Regions from separate parts of the Exiguobacterium sp. s34 genome, predicted to be linked through region 3. Evidence: predicted binding sites of a transcription regulator. Region 3 holds the regulator's gene; each other region holds the start of a gene.

Region 1 (5,430 bases), on a different contig from region 3:
TGACTTGTCCACCGTGCTCCCCGGCACCCGGTCCGATATCAATCAAATAGTCGGCTTCCATCATCGTGTCCTCATCATGCTCGACGACGATGAGCGTGTTGCCGATGTCCCGCATCTGTTTGAGCGTCGCGATCAAGCGGTCGTTATCTCGTTGATGTAGACCAATCGATGGTTCATCGAGGACGTACAAGACACCTGTAAGGCGTGAACCGATTTGCGTCGCGAGGCGAATTCGCTGCGCTTCCCCACCTGAGAGTGTTCCTGCAGCACGAGACAGCGTCAAATAGTCGAGACCAACGTTATTCAAGAAGCTGAGTCGTTCCCGAATCTCCTGCAAGATGAGACGGGCGATGGCGATATCTTTTTCACTGAGCTGTTCATTGAGCCCTTCGAAGAACGCGAGGGCGTTCACGACCGACTTCTCCGTCACTTGTCCGACGTGCTGCCCGGTGATCTTGACGGCGAGTGACTCTTCTTTCAAGCGATAGCCGTGACATGTCGGGCAGGCGTGGGTTGCCATATACATCTCCATCTGTTCACGGATATAGTCGGACGTCGTCTCGCGGTAGCGGCGTTCGATGTTACGGAGCACCCCTTCAAAGAAGATTGTGTTCGTCCGAACTTGACCGAAGTCGTTCTCGTAGCGGAACAGGAATGACTCTTCCGAAGAACCGTTCAAGACGAGCTCTTGGTCACGCTTCGACAGGCGCTCGAACGGCACGTCCATGTCGATGTTGAAATGCTGACACATCGCCGCCAACAGTTGCGGATAGTATTGGGAACTCGTCGGCTGCCACGCAGCGATTGCCCCTTCTTTTAAGGTTTTCGACGGGTCTGGAATGACGAGTTCTGGGTCGACATCTAATTTCGTCCCGAGTCCGTCACATGTCGGGCAAGCCCCGAACGGTGAGTTGAAGGAGAACATGCGTGGCTCGAGCTCTCCGATCGAGAATCCACAAATCGGGCAGGCATGGTGTTCGCTGAAGAGAAGCTCAGTACCGTCCATCTTGTCGATGATGACACGTCCGTCGGCGAGACGTAATGCCGTCTCGAGAGAGTCGGCGAGGCGTCCTTCGACATCAGGTCGGACGACGAGACGGTCGACAACGACTTCGATGGAATGCTTTTTGTTTTTGTCGAGCTCGATTTCATCCGTCAGCTCGATCGTCTCTCCGTTCACACGGACACGGACGAACCCTTCTTTTTTCAACGAGTCGAACACTTTGACGTGCGTCCCTTTACGACCTGACACAATCGGTGCCAAAATCTGAAGTCGCGTTCGTTCCGGCAACTCCATCACTTGGTCGACCATCTGAGAGATGGTCTGACTCGAAATCTCGATTCCATGGTTCGGACAAACCGGTTTCCCGATACGTGCGAACAGGAGTCGGAGATAGTCATAAATCTCGGTCACCGTCCCGACCGTCGAACGTGGGTTTCGGCTCGTCGTCTTCTGGTCGATTGAGATGGCAGGACTTAATCCTTCAATCGTATCGACGTCCGGTTTATCCATCTGTCCGAGGAACTGACGGGCATACGCAGACAAACTCTCGACGTAGCGTCGCTGTCCTTCCGCATAAATCGTGTCGAACGCGAGCGACGATTTCCCGGAGCCGGACAAGCCCGTCAAGACGACGAGCTGGTCACGTGGGATATCAATATCGATATTTTTTAAGTTATTGACGCGTGCCCCTTTGATGACAATCGCATTTTTCTTTTCAGCCATTTAATTCCCTACCTTCAACTCCAAGATTAAGTCACGCAATTCGGCCGCTCGTTCGAACTGAAGATCGCGCGCCGCTTGCTTCATTTCTTCTTCTAATTTGGCAATCGCTGCCTCGCGTTCGGCCGGTTTCATCGTGCTGAGCGATTCGAGCGCCTCTTCCTCGGCCTCGACCGTCGCTCGGATGACGCCACGAACGTCTTTACGAATCGTCTGTGGCGTGATGCCATGTTCTTCATTATAAGCCTGTTGAATCGTACGACGACGATCCGTCTCTTCGATGGCTCTGGCCATCGAATCGGTCATCTTGTCCGCGAACAGGATGACGTGACCGTTCGCATTACGGGCCGCCCGTCCAATCGTTTGGATGAGCGAACGGTCGGAACGAAGGAATCCTTCCTTATCGGCATCAAGAATCGTCACGAGACTGACCTCAGGAATGTCGAGTCCTTCCCGCAACAAGTTGATTCCGACGAGCACGTCGTATTTCCCGAGACGAAGATCTCGGATGATTTCAATCCGTTCAAGCGTCTTGATCTCGGAGTGCATATAGTTGACCTTGATTCCCGCTTCACGCAAGTAGTCGGACAAGTCCTCTGCCATCTTCTTCGTGAGCGTCGTCACGAGGACACGCTCGTCTCGCTTGATGCGTTCGCGAATCTGGTCCATCAAATAATCGATCTGACCTTTGATCGGATGAATCTCGATTGTCGGGTCGAGTAGTCCCGTCGGACGAATGATCTGCTCGATCATGTGCGGTGTATGTTCGAGCTCATACGGACCTGGTGTCGCCGAGATGAAGATCGCTTGTGAGACTTTCTTCTCGAACTCATCGAACTTGAGCGGACGGTTGTCCTTCGCTGACGGGAGACGGAACCCGTGGTCGACGAGCACTTGTTTCCGCGCCTGGTCCCCGTTATACATCCCGCGTACTTGCGGCAGCGTGACATGCGACTCATCGGCAACGAGCAGGAAGTCTTCTGGGAAGTAATCGATCAATGTATATGGGGTCGAGCCTTCCGGCATTAAGTTCAAGTGTCGCGAATAGTTCTCGATGCCTGAACAATACCCCATTTCACGCATCATCTCCAAATCGTAATGCGTTCGCTGTTCGAGACGTTGCGCTTCAAGCAGCTTCCCTTCCTCACGGAACTTTTCGAGTTGCTCTTCGAGTTCCGCTTCGATATTAACGATTGCCTTTTGAAGTTTTTCATCGCGTGTGACGAAGTGGGATGCCGGGAAGATGGCGACGTGATCTCGGTCTGCGATGATTTCTCCCGTCAACGGGTCCATCTCACGGATTCGATCGATCTCATCACCGAAAAATTCGATTCGCATACAGTGTTCGTCACGCGAAGCCGGGAAGATCTCGACGACGTCCCCACGGACACGGAACCGTCCGCGCTGGAAATCGATATCGTTTCGTTCATATTGAATGTCGATGAGCTTACGAAGCATCTCGTCACGCCCCATCTCTTTTCCGACCCGAAGGCTGAGGACGAGACTGCGGTATTCTTCTGGGTTACCGAGACCATATATACAAGAGACCGATGCGACGATGATGACGTCATCCCGCTCAAAGAGAGCCGACGTCGCCGAGTGACGCAGCTTATCGATTTCATCGTTAATGGAAGCATCCTTCTCGATGAACGTATCGGTCGAAGGAACGTACGCTTCCGGCTGATAATAGTCGTAATAACTGACAAAGTATTCGACCGCGTTATTCGGGAAGAACTCTTTGAACTCGGAATAGAGTTGACCCGCGAGCGTCTTGTTGTGGGCAAGGACGAGTGTCGGTTTCTTCACTTCTTGAATGACGTTTGAGACAGTAAACGTCTTCCCTGTTCCAGTCGCCCCGAGGAGCGTCTGATAACGGTCTCCCCGATTCACGCCTTCGACAAGTTGCCGAATCGCTTCAGGCTGGTCACCTCCTGGTTGAAATTCAGATTGTAATGCAAACGGGATCGATTCCATAAGATACTCCTCACCTTCTCATTTCATAAGTGCCTTAATTATATCATAGACACGAACAAATATTCGCTTATTAGCTTGTAGATGGATATATTCCATTTATCTTTCATATCATCTTTTCTTTTTCCGTTACCATCTCAAAAGAAACATCCAATCTCACGCCAATTATCATCTGAGAGATTGATCGTAATCGCTTTCGTGACATAGGACACGAAAAGTCGAATCCTGGACCTTGTTCCTATTCGGTTGAAATTCCCACGATTTTAAAAATGGAAGCCAAATTGGTGAATATTTCGCTCCCTGTCTGCTCCTTTATGTGAAGTTTACAGGTGTAAATGTGAACATTTGTAGGAAAAAAGTAGGATTTTTGAAAAACACTGTTTTAAAACGCTTACATTTTGGGCATATAATGAAGTGGTAAGTCAAATTGCATAGGGAGAAAGGGGAGTATCACATGTCAGCATTTGTAAGTGAAATTATCGGTACGATGCTATTGATTCTGCTCGGTAACGGTGTCGTCGCCGGCGTCGTCCTCCGCCATTCCAAAGCGGAAAACTCTGGCTGGATTGTTATCACAATGGGTTGGGGTCTCGCGGTTATGGTCGGGGTCTACGCAGCCGGTATTTACGGAGGCGCACACATCAACCCTGCCGTCACGATTGGTCTCGCGACAGCAGGAGAATTCCCATGGGCCGATGTCCCACTCTACATCCTTGCTCAGTTTATCGGAGCGTTCATTGGGGCATGTTTGGTGTATGTCCACTACAAGCCGCATTACGATGCGACGGAGGATCCAGGTTTGAAACTCGCAACGTTCTCTACTGCACCAGGTATTCGCAACACACCATCTAACTTGATTGGTGAGATTATCGGAACATTCGTCCTTGTCTTTGCATTGTTGTCATTCGGGGCAAACACATTCGCAGATGGACTTAACCCGCTCATCGTCGGTTTCTTGATTGTCTCAATCGGTCTCTCACTAGGTGGTACGACGGGATATGCGATCAACCCAGCGCGTGACCTTGGGCCACGTATCGCACACGCCATTCTTCCGATTAAAGGAAAAGGTTCATCTGATTGGGGTTATTCATGGATTCCAGTCGTTGGTCCGATTATCGGTGCTGTCATCGCCGCTCTCGTATATGGCATTCTCGTCCCTTAACACATAATTTTGAAGGAGGAAATCACATATGGCGAAAGAAAAACGTTATATTCTAGCATTGGACCAAGGAACGACAAGTTCACGGGCAATCATTTTTGATCATGATGGAAAAATTGTCACAGTCGCACAACGCGAATTCAAACAATACTTCCCAAAACCAGGCTGGGTCGAGCATAACGCCAATGAAATTTGGGGTTCTGTCCTCGCGGTCATGGCGGAAGCGTTCGGTTCGGCGGATATCGATCCGAATGAAATCGCTGGAATCGGGATCACGAACCAACGTGAGACAGCAGTCGTTTGGGAGAAAGAAACAGGACGCCCTGTTTACAACGCGGTCGTTTGGCAATCACGTCAAACTGCTGATATCTGTGAAGAACTAAAAGCAGCAGGTCACTCGGATATGGTCCGTGACAAAACAGGTCTCCTCATCGATGCCTACTTCTCAGGTACGAAAGTGAAATGGATTTTGGATAACGTCGAAGGCGCTCGTGAGAAAGCCGAAAACGGTGAACTCCTCTTCGGAACAATCGATACATGGCTCATCTGGAAACTCTCAGGTGGTAAAGCCCACGTA
Region 2 (5,430 bases), on a different contig from region 3:
GGAAGACGTACTCATCTTCTTTCGGGATCCCCATCTCATCATCGAAGACGAGCGTCAACCGACGCCCTTCTTCCGTTTTGCCTGTCTCGATTTGTTTTCGCTTACGAAATCCTAACATTACACTTCCTCCTCTGCCGTCTCGACGAAGTACAGGTCGAGCTGGCATAGTTCTACCGTCACGTCACGGGCGATGTTGACATACGTCTGTTCGAAGATGTCCAACCCTTCTTTGCTGAAGAGACGACTCGGATCTTCTTGGGCATAGCTCCGTAGACCGATTCCTTCCTTCAATCCGCTCATCATCGTCAAGTGGTCCGTCCATTTCGTATCGAGGGCACGAAGGAGCGACTCTTTCGTGAATAAGACGACGTCTTCTCGCGTAAGGCGCGCTTCTGTTTTTTGGATGATCTCTTCCATCCAATCCTTCAACGCTTCTTTCAACTCATACGTATCCGCGATGTCGTTCGACCAAGTCGGCTCTTGCATCGTCAAATAACGCAAATCTTCTTTTAGTTCGGCGACTGGCCACTCTTCCGGGACGAGTTCGTCTGACACATGCATATCGATACTGTTCTCGAGGGCGAGACGCATCATGCTGAGTACGTTTTTCGTGATGGCATCCGCATCGGCATTGACGGCCTGGTCGCGAATCGTATAGATGATGTTCCGTTGTTCGTTCAAGACGTCATCGAGCTTGAACAAGTAGTCGCGGATCGATACGCCGATTCCTTCAATCGTCGTCTGGGCGTATTCCACCACATCGATCGCTTCTTTTGACGAGACCTCACCTGTCGCGTTTGGCTTCAGTTTCTTCTCGATGCGTTCTAGTTTTTGTGCGGCATATCGTTTCACAATCTCATCTTCGAGCGAGACGAAGAACTCGGTCTCCCCCGGGTCACCTTGGCGTCCCGAACGTCCACGAAGCTGGTTGTCGACACGCTGCGACTCATGACGCTCCGTCCCAACGACGAATAGTCCACCTGCCGCTTTCGACTTCGCATCGAGCATGATGTCCGTTCCCCGCCCTGCCATGTTCGTCGCAATCGTCACTTTCCCGAACTGTCCGGCGTCGGCGATGATATCGGCTTCTTGTGCGACCGTCTTCGCATTCAAGACGTCATGCTTGATCCGTTTCTTCTTCAAATGTTTACTGATCGCCTCAGATTGCGCGATCGATGTCGTCCCGATCAAGACCGGACGTCCCATCGCATGCAACTCGTCGACTTTTTCCGTCACGGCCGCATACTTCTGCTCGATCGTCATGAAGATGCGGTCCGGATGGTCGATCCGTTTCCGTTCACGGTTCGTCGGCACTTGCACGACGTCCATGTTATACGTCTTCAAGAACTCTTGACGTGACGTCTGTGCCGTCCCCGTCATCCCGCCGACGAGCGGATACATGCGGAAGTAGTGCTGAATCGTGATTTCCGCCGTCGTCTTGTTCTCCTCGGTGATCGTGACACCTTCTTTCGCCTCAAGCGCCTGATGCAATCCTTCCGAGAGGCTACGTCCTTCCATGATGCGTCCCGTGAACAAGTCGATCAGTTCAATCTTGTCGTCACGGACGATATAGTCGACGTCGAGCTCGAACAATACGTTCGCACGGAGCGCCTGGACGAGATAGTGATAGAGCACCTGGTGCGACGCGCTGAACAAGTTGTCGATGGCGAACAACTCTTCGATTTTAGTGATCCCGGCTTCTGTGAACGAGGCCGCTTTCGATTCCAAATCGACTTCATAGTCCGTATCCTCAAAGCTCGAGATGACTTGTTGCGAGAGTTGTTTCAAGCGGATATGTGAACGGTCCTTTTGTGCGATGATGAGCGGCGTTTTCGCCTCATCGATCAAGATGCTGTCCACTTCGTCAACGAGGGCGAAATGGAACGGGCGCTGGACGCGCTCTTCCGGTTTCCCGACGAGGTGGTCACGTAAATAGTCAAACCCGAACTCGGTCCCGACCCCGTACGTGATGTCTGCCTGATAAGCGGCGCGCTTCTCGTCTGGCTCAATATCTGGCACGTTCAACCCTACCGTCAACCCGAGGAAGTCATGGATCTTGCCAATCTGTTCGGCGTCACGTCTCGCCAAGTAATCGTTCACGGTGATGACGTGGACCCCTTTTCCTTCGAGTGCCTTGACATAACTCGGTAAAGCGGCGACGAGCGTCTTCCCTTCCCCTGTCGGCATCTCCGAGATGTTCCCTTCGAGAAGGGCGAACCCGCCGATGAGCTGGACGTCGTAATGGCGCATGCCGAGCACGCGGACCGACGCTTCCCGGACGAGGGCAAACCCTTCTTCGGCGATGTCATCGACTGTCTTTCCATCCAAGAGGCGCGCTTTGAGCGTCTCCGTATATGTACGCATCTCGTCATCCGAGAGTGCTTGCATCGTTGTCTCTAACTCGTTGATTCGCGCGACCCGTCGTTCGTACGCTTTCAAACGCCGGCTTTGATCATTCGTTAATTGTTTTACAAATTGGATCACACTAATAGCCTCCATCTTTCTGTCAATTCATCTGTTACATACTCGTCTATTATAACGAAATTCGGGCGAATTCGGAGATTTTTTTACGAAAACTTCCTAAAAGTTGGTTTTTGAATTCTTAAAAACCTATAAATTTTGGTTAATTTTCAAAAAGTATTTGTAAAAATATTTTCAATTCACTATTTGAGACGGCGTGAGACCGTGTTACGATGAGAAAAACAGAACATTTGTTCGTAAAAAGGAGTGGTGACGATGCGCAGACGAATCTTTTGTATCGACAGCGTCTCGTTCTATGCCAGTTGCGAGTGTGCCGCGCGCAACAAAAATCCTTACCACACGAAGCTCGTCGTCCTCTCGAACTTGCAGGACAGCGGGGCACTCGTCCTTGCGGCGACCCCGAAGATGAAGCAGCTCGGCATCAAGACCGGGTCGCGTCGTTTTCAGATTGACCGCCTTCCGTGGCACGAACGGCGGGACGTTTTGTACGCTGAGGCGCGAATGAGTCATTATTTGAACGTCTCGATTCAAATCATCCACATCCTCCATCAGTTCGCCCCACCCGAAGCGATTCGCGTCTATTCGATTGACGAGACGCTCGTCGACATGACCGGGACGGAGCGGCTGTTCGGAAGTGACGAGCACGTCGCCCACCTCATGCGTGCGACGATTTTTCGCTATACGGGTATCCCCGTGACGATCGGCATCGGACCGAACAACGTCCTCGCCAAGCTCGTCCTCGACTTACATGCGAAAAAGAAAGGGGTCGCCACGTGTCTCCTCCACGACGTCGAGCGACTGATTCATCCGGCCCCGATCGAAAAGATGTGGGGCGTCGGGACGAAGATGGCGGTCCACCTGCAGCGGCTCGGCATCTTCACGATCGGTGACCTCTCCCGTTATCCGCTCGACGTGTTGCATGAAAAATTCGGCGTCATCGGGGCAGAACTGTGGCATCACGCCTGGGGCATCGACGAGTCCCCCACCATCTTGCCGACGAGTTCGTTGTTCGGGGCGAAACGGACGCGACCGAAGTCGATCGGTCACGGCATCACCCTCATGAAAGATTACGCGACGTATTCCTCAATCCGGCTCGTCTTACAGGCGATCGCGGTCGAAGTCGGGATGCGGACCCGGCAAGCGGGACTCGTCGGAGGGACGATTCATCTCGGGGTGCGCTATACGCGGACGAGTGACCGGGGTGGTTTCAGTAAACAAAAGAAGCTCCCCCGCTTCACAGCGGACGAGCAAGAGTTTCTCCCAATCTTGTTGCAGCTATTTTTAGACGGCTGGGAAGAGACAGAGGCCGTCCGTTACGTCTCGGTCGCCCTCGGAAAGCTCGAACCGCGGAGCGACCACGTCCAGTTATCTTTTTTTGAAGACGAATGGGCGAAGGCGAAGCGGCTCGACTTTCTCGATTTGATTGACGGCTTGAACGTCCGGTTCGGTCGCGGCACGATCCGACCGGCATCGAGCCTACTAAAAGACAGTCCGCTCCGGACGCGCCAACGTTTAATCGGCGGACATAAACAAGGAGGCGATTCCTCATGAGCAAGACCCGCTATCGTGATCGGGGTGAATTGAAATGGATCCCATTTCTCATGCCCGAGCACGTCGCCCTACTGAAACGTTATTATGCCCAAATCCAAAAGATCGAGCTACCCGATTTGGACGAACAACTCCTCTATCTGTGGCAGACCGAGCTCGAACGGGCCATCCGTGAAGGTGACCAGGTCGAATTGACACTGTTCGTAGATGGTTTGACGACAAGCATGCGCGGTTACGTCCATGCCATTTATTACGCAGAACGAGAAGTCGAACTGTTCGACGGCGAAGTGCGCCGCGTCCCGTTCGGTGACATCTTGTCCGTTCGTTAAGACGCCTCGATCGCTTCCTGGGTCGTCTCGAACGTCTCGATTCCGTCTAGCAGCCCATAGTGAGCAAGCGTCGCACGGACCGATGACGACAGGTGCGCGAAGATGACGTGCCGGTCGGCCGCTTTCAGTTCAGTGACGACACGACGCAGTTCTTCGACCGCGGTCACATCGATGACCGGGCAGCGGTGGAAGTTGAAAATGAACACGTTCGGCTCCCGATGGATGTGATGGAGGACGTGCTCGAACAGCTCGACCGCACCGAAAAAGAGGGGACCTTCGACACTGAAGACGATTTGCCCGTCTCTTGTGACGTAGCGTTCCGTCCGTTCACGTACGTCAATCGTGTCTGCCATCCGCTTCGCGAAGAGCGCGAGCGCACAGATGACTCCGACCTCGACGGCGACGACCAAGTCGACGAATACCGTCAATAGTAACGTGACGAGTAAGACGAGCGACTCAGATGAGCGATGACGTAACATCGCCATCACGTGATGACGCTCGGACATGTTCCAAGCGACACGCATCAAGATTGGGGCGAGTGCGGCGAGGGGCACGTAACTCGCGAACGGCGCGAGGACGAGCACCGCAACGAGGACCGTGATTCCATGAATGACACCGGCACGTCGGCTGACCGCACCCGCCTGGATGTTCGTCGCCGTCCGAGCGATGGCACCCGTCGACGGGATTCCACCGAAGAACGGCGTGATCACGTTCGCAAGACCCTGTCCGAACAGTTCCTTGTCCGGCTTCATCTTCGTCCCTGCCATCCCGTCGGCGACCGTTCCTGAAAGAAGTGACTCGAGCGCACCGAGGAAGGCGATGGCGAACGCGGATGGAAGGAGCGTCGTGACTAGGTCTAGGTCGATTGCGAGCCAGTTGACTGTTGGCAGTCCACTCGGGATGCCGCCGTATGCACTTCCAATCGTCGCGACCTCACCTGGGATGAGGAGACTGACGAACGTCGGGACGAGCATCGCCATGAGTAAAAGCGGTAGACGGAACGGCAATTTTGGTACGAGCCAAAGCGTCAAAAAACCGATCCCGGCAATGACAATCGGCCACATCGATGCGT
Region 3 (5,430 bases):
TGCTTTTGCGATTGAATCGATATCTGTTCCGTCTTCAACACGAATGACTTGCCATCCGTATGCGTTGAAACGGTCTTCTACGCTTTCAGAGAACGACTTGTGAAGATCGCCATCGAGCGAGATATCATTTGAATCGTAAAGCACGACAAGTTTACCGAGCTTCAAGTGACCAGCGAGTGATGCTGCTTCCGCTGAAACACCTTCCATCAAATCTCCATCTCCGCAAATCCCGAACGTGTAGTGGTCAACGACGTTGAACTCGTCGCGGTTGTAAGTCGCTTCTAAATGCTTCTCTGCCATGGCCATCCCGACAGCCATCGCAATCCCTTGTCCAAGCGGTCCCGTCGTCGCATCTACACCAGCCGTATGACGGTACTCTGGGTGACCAGGAGTCTTCGAGTCCATTTGACGGAATGATTTAAGGTCGTCCATCGACAAATCATATCCAGACAAGTGAAGGAGCGAATACAAGAGCATCGATCCGTGGCCTGCCGAAAGTACGAAACGGTCACGGTTGAACCAGTTCGGGTTTTTCGGGTTATGACGCATTTTGTCTGTCCAAAGTGTAAACGCCATAGGTGCAGCACCCATCGGCATCCCTGGGTGACCAGAGTTCGCTTTTTGGACCGCATCAATTGAGAGCGTCCGGATCGAGTTAATCGCTAATAATTCTTTAGTAGTTGTTTCCACTAATTTCATCCTCTCTGTGTTAAGAAGGTTTTCTACCCGTCATATTTTATCACACTCATTCGTGTGTCACAACTAATTAATTAGTATAACACATTCATTGAAATCGTTTCCTTCAATTGCATGAAATGAACCGAAATCCGTTCGTCTGATGAGCGTTCGTGTATAACAAAAATGCACATCCTATACGAAATAGGATGTGCATTCAGCATCACTCGCCACGATAGCGTTTTTGATCTTCTTTCAATTTCTCAGGCGTGACGTCGTTGCCATCTGGATCCACGACTTTCATGCCCATCATTTGCGACTTGAACGATTGACGGAACGCCTTCAAATATTCTTGGCGTAGGTTTTGTTGCTCGTTCATTTCATCTTGAGACAGTCCTTCTGTCTTCGCTTTGTTGGCGAGGAAATTGATTCGCTCCAATTGTCCTGGTGCTAACATCTGACTCGCCCCCTCTCTAGTGAATTTGTTCTTATACTTTACAAAATCAGAGAGGAAGAATCAAGTTTCAGCAACTGACTGGTGCTCGAGATACCGTCGATTCACGGTCGCTTTCGACACTTCATACCCGAATCCACGGAGCGTTGCCGCAATCTCGGCAAACGTCAACCCACGTTCGCGCAGTTGAATGATCTCTTCAATTGGTACTTCGATTCGATGTCGCCCACCTTGATCGTTGTTCTGAATGTTCCGTTGCGGATTGAATCCGTTGGCGACGGCACGACGCATCCCACGAGAAATTTTAGCGTTGTGAATTTTCCGCTGATATTCTTCAACGACACTGACAATCTCCAACACCATCTTCTCGGCATCGGAAACGACGTAGTCCGATGTCGATTGCATCGTCAACAACCGAACGTCGTGTTTCATTAATGTGTGCAAGATGGCAATCTTGGCATTTCCTCGCCCCAAGCGACTGTCGTCCGTGACAAGCACGGCGTCCAAATCAGACGTCGACACGTGGTCAAGTAAATCAAGCAAACCCTTTCGATTCACCTCGTACCCACTTTCTTGTTCCGTGATGATATCTATGACTTCTGCCCCTAGTTGCGAAGCCAATTGCTGTAATTCATCGACTTGCCGACTGAGTGATGTCTCTTGGGTGGACTTGTTCGTCGATACCCGACAATAGACGACGACTCGCATCGCATCACTCCCTTTCATCGCATTCATTCCTTACGATACACAGTTCGAGAACGGTACGCAATGATGAACGATCACTCAGCGGCATACCATTTTGTTTTACGTTCGTTATGCTCTTCTCGCTCCGCCATGATCTGTGCTTCGAGTGATTCTGCCTGGACATACGCGACCTCTTCTTCAATCGTGCGTTCCGATGTGACGACTGGTTCAACCGCTGCCGGTTCCCCCCGCATCTCTCCTGCCAAATAAAAAGCGAACATCCCGACCAAGAGCATTCCGACTAAAATGATTCCGTTGAGTGTATCTTTCATAATTGCATTGCCTCCTGTATAAGAATATATGTTCGTTAGAACGTTTGTTCGTTTATCTGTTCTCATCATAAAACAAGAACCCGTGTTCGGTCAACAGAAAATAACGAACGAATGTTTGTACGCTCATGTGTTCTTGTGTTACACTAGACACATAAAGAATAGGATGCGTTTGCAGGTTATTCGATTACATCGAGGTGAACATAATGAAAAAAATGTCAGCGCGACAACAACAGATTCTTGATTTCATCAAAGATGAAGTTCGAGCAAAGGGATATCCACCTTCTGTTCGTGAAATTGGAGAAGCCGTCGGCCTTGCTTCTAGTTCGACCGTACACGGTCACCTAGATCGTCTAGAAAAACGCGGGTTGATTCGTCGAGACAAGACGAAGCCTCGCGCGATTGAGATTTTGACTGAAGATATGCCGACAATGGAAGAACAAGAGTCCGTCATGTACGTACCGGTTATCGGGAAAGTTACCGCCGGGACACCGATTACCGCCATCGAGAACGTGGAAGAACACTTCCCGCTCCCGGCACATATCGTTGGTTCAGATAATGTATACATGTTGTCGGTTTCTGGGGATTCGATGATTAACGCTGGGATTTTGGACGGAGACCGCGTGCTCGTCCGCCAGCAGAGCACGGCCGACAATGGAGAGATTGTCGTCGCCATGACCGATGAGGGTGAGGCGACGGTGAAACGAATCTATAAAGAAGCTTCAAAAGTTCGTCTCCAACCGGAAAATGATGAGTTAGAAGCGATGTATTTTGACAATGTTTCGATTTTAGGGAAGGTTATCGGTGTATACCGGACGATTCACTAATGGCTAGTGGCAAGACACATACTCGAACGAATCTCGTGGCAACCGGAGCACTTGCGGTTGCCACGCCTTTTCTTGAAATCGATGTTCCGTTCGCATTGATCATCGGTGCGATTATCGGCACACTCTGGCTCTCCCCGGACCTCGATTTAAAATCAGATGCCTATTATCGATGGGGTCCACTTAAATTGATATGGCTACCTTATGTGAAGCTCATGCCGCACCGCTCGCTCTTCTCGCATTTACCTGGTCTGAGTGATGTGATTAGGATTGCATACATCGGCTTTCCGCTCATCCTGCTATTACCTTTTACGGCATATGAGGCGGAGATTCGGTCATGGGTGGACGTTCACGGCATGCCGTTCTTTCTAGGACTCGTATTCGCGACGACATTGCATACGGCACTCGACTATACATCGACATTTATAAAAAAAGCATTTTGACCGACGAAAGGACCACCTTCCGACTGATCACGGAAGGTGGTCCTTTATATATATCTGCTTCATCTGAAGCACAACAAAAAGAGCAATGAACGATCCTTCTGAAGAAGGACATCCATTGCTCTTTTGCATACTTCTATTATTAGTAGAGCGTCATGTACTGATCGCGCTCCCACTCCGTTACTTGCATACGGAACATATCCCACTCGATTTCTTTCAATTCGAGGAAATGTTCGCCGATGTGCTCACCGAGTGAATCCATCACGACTTTATCCGCACGAAGGACTTCGAGTGCATCAAAGAGTGTTGCTGGGAGATCGTCGATTCCGTTCGCTACACGCTCTGGCTTGTCCATCACGTAGATGTTGCTGTCGATTGGTTTTGGTGCGTTCAAATCTTTTTCGATTCCGTCAAGACCTGAAGCCAAGAGGGCAGCAAGTGCAAGGTACGGGTTAGCCGCTGGGTCAACCGAACGTACTTCGATACGAGTCGAGAGACCACGTGCTGCTGGAACACGTACGAGCGGTGAACGGTTACGTGCGCTCCATGCAACGTAGCAAGGTGCTTCGTAGCCTGGTACGAGACGCTTGTAAGAGTTCACAGTCGGGTTACATACTGCCGTGAACGCACGAGCGTGCTCCAAAATACCAGCTGTGAATGCGCGAGCTGTGTCTGAAAGTTCCATGTCGCCATTTGGATCGTAGAAGACGTTCGTGTCGCCTTTGAAGAGTGACATGTTCGCGTGCATTCCTGAACCGTTTACACCAAAGAGTGGCTTCGGCATGAATGTCGCGTGAAGACCATACTTCGCAGCAATCGTCTTAACGACGAGCTTGAACGTTTGGATGTTATCTGCCGTTGTGACAGCATCCGCGTATTTGAAGTCGATTTCATGTTGTCCTGGTGCAACTTCGTGGTGTGATGCTTCGATTTCAAAGCCCATGTTTTCAAGTTCGATCACGATTTCTTTACGGCAGTTCTCACCGAGGTCAACTGGTGCCAAGTCGAAGTATCCACCTTGGTCGTTGAGCTCAAGTGTCGGACGGCCTGATGCGTCTTTCTTGAACAAGAAGAACTCTGGCTCTGGTCCAACGTTGAACGCTGAGAAACCGAGTTTTTGCATTTTCTCAAGGTTACGTTTGAGTGTACCGCGTGGGTCACCGCTGAACGGTGTACCGTCTGGATTATAAATATCACAAATTAAGCGAGCGACTTTTCCGCTGCCATCTGTCCACGGGAAGACAACCCATGTGTTGAGGTCTGGATATAAGTACATGTCTGATTCCTCGATGCGGACGAATCCTTCGATTGACGATCCGTCAAACATCATCTTGTTATCAAGTGCTTTGTCCAATTGGCTGATCGGCACCTCGACGTTTTTGATTGTTCCGAGGATGTCCGTGAATTGAAGACGAATAAAGCGTACGTCTTCCTCTTGTGCGATGCGTTTAATGTCTTCTTTTGTGAACGTTTTTCTGGCCATGGTAAAATGTCCCCTCTCACATTGTGTAATGGTTGATGTGTGCGTCGTTATCGATAAAAACGCGAAAGCTCACCTTGAATGAGCGACGTCTTATTGAAACGGCCGGCTTCTTGAAGCTGTGTTTTCAATAAATGATGTAACTCTTTTTCCGAAACCTTTGGTGCTTCATTGACCGGTGCGGTCGGAGCAGTTGTTTCCGCTTCCTTCTCACCTTCTTGCTCTAACATGTGGCGAATTGCCGCCAAATTAAAGCCTTGGTCAATGTAATCCTTGATTGCGAGTAGACGTTCGACATCATTAAAGGAATAAAGCCGTCGTTTCGATTCCGTCCGACTAGGCGAAATCAGACCCTGTTCTTCATAATACCGAATCTGTCTACCAGTCAGTTGCGTCAGATCTTGGACGATTCCAATCGGAAACAACGGGTTGGAGCGACGAAATTGATCAGCCATCCTTACCCCTCCTTTTCTGTCTCACAATGTGAGAATAATACATGACAACAATCCTGTCAATAGATGTTAAGAAAGTTAACATGACAGAA

What was found. The regulator LexA, encoded in region 3, represses DNA repair genes until DNA is damaged. The targets are predictions, from matches to a motif close to CGAACATATGTTCG.
Region 1: the regulator LexA is predicted to act here: its motif matches at 3,750-3,763, upstream of uvrB (excinuclease ABC subunit UvrB).
Region 2: the regulator LexA is predicted to act here: its motif matches at 2,705-2,718, upstream of KNO87_RS12355 (Y-family DNA polymerase).

What each region holds. Positions count from the first base shown of each region.
Region 1 is NZ_JACSKE010000001.1:36,701-42,130, forward strand. Features, by position in the region: gene uvrA (excinuclease ABC subunit UvrA) at 1-1,726, opposite strand, end outside; gene uvrB (excinuclease ABC subunit UvrB) at 1,727-3,697, opposite strand; gene KNO87_RS00205 (MIP/aquaporin family protein) at 4,149-4,856, shown strand; gene glpK (glycerol kinase GlpK) at 4,885-5,430, shown strand, end outside.
Region 2 is NZ_JACSKE010000005.1:250,759-256,188, forward strand. Features, by position in the region: gene KNO87_RS12345 (SLAP domain-containing protein) at 1-118, opposite strand, end outside; gene secA2 (accessory Sec system translocase SecA2) at 118-2,484, opposite strand; gene KNO87_RS12355 (Y-family DNA polymerase) at 2,737-4,032, shown strand; gene KNO87_RS12360 (YolD-like family protein) at 4,029-4,358, shown strand; gene KNO87_RS12365 (SulP family inorganic anion transporter) at 4,355-5,430, opposite strand, start outside.
Region 3 is NZ_JACSKE010000003.1:151,430-156,859, reverse strand. Features, by position in the region: gene tkt (transketolase) at 1-699, opposite strand, end outside; gene KNO87_RS07740 (DUF896 domain-containing protein) at 899-1,132, opposite strand; gene KNO87_RS07735 (YneB family resolvase-like protein) at 1,193-1,837, opposite strand; gene KNO87_RS07730 (hypothetical protein) at 1,909-2,145, opposite strand; gene lexA (transcriptional repressor LexA) at 2,349-2,969, shown strand; gene KNO87_RS07720 (metal-binding protein) at 2,969-3,409, shown strand; gene glnA (type I glutamate--ammonia ligase) at 3,549-4,889, opposite strand; gene KNO87_RS07710 (MerR family transcriptional regulator) at 4,937-5,341, opposite strand.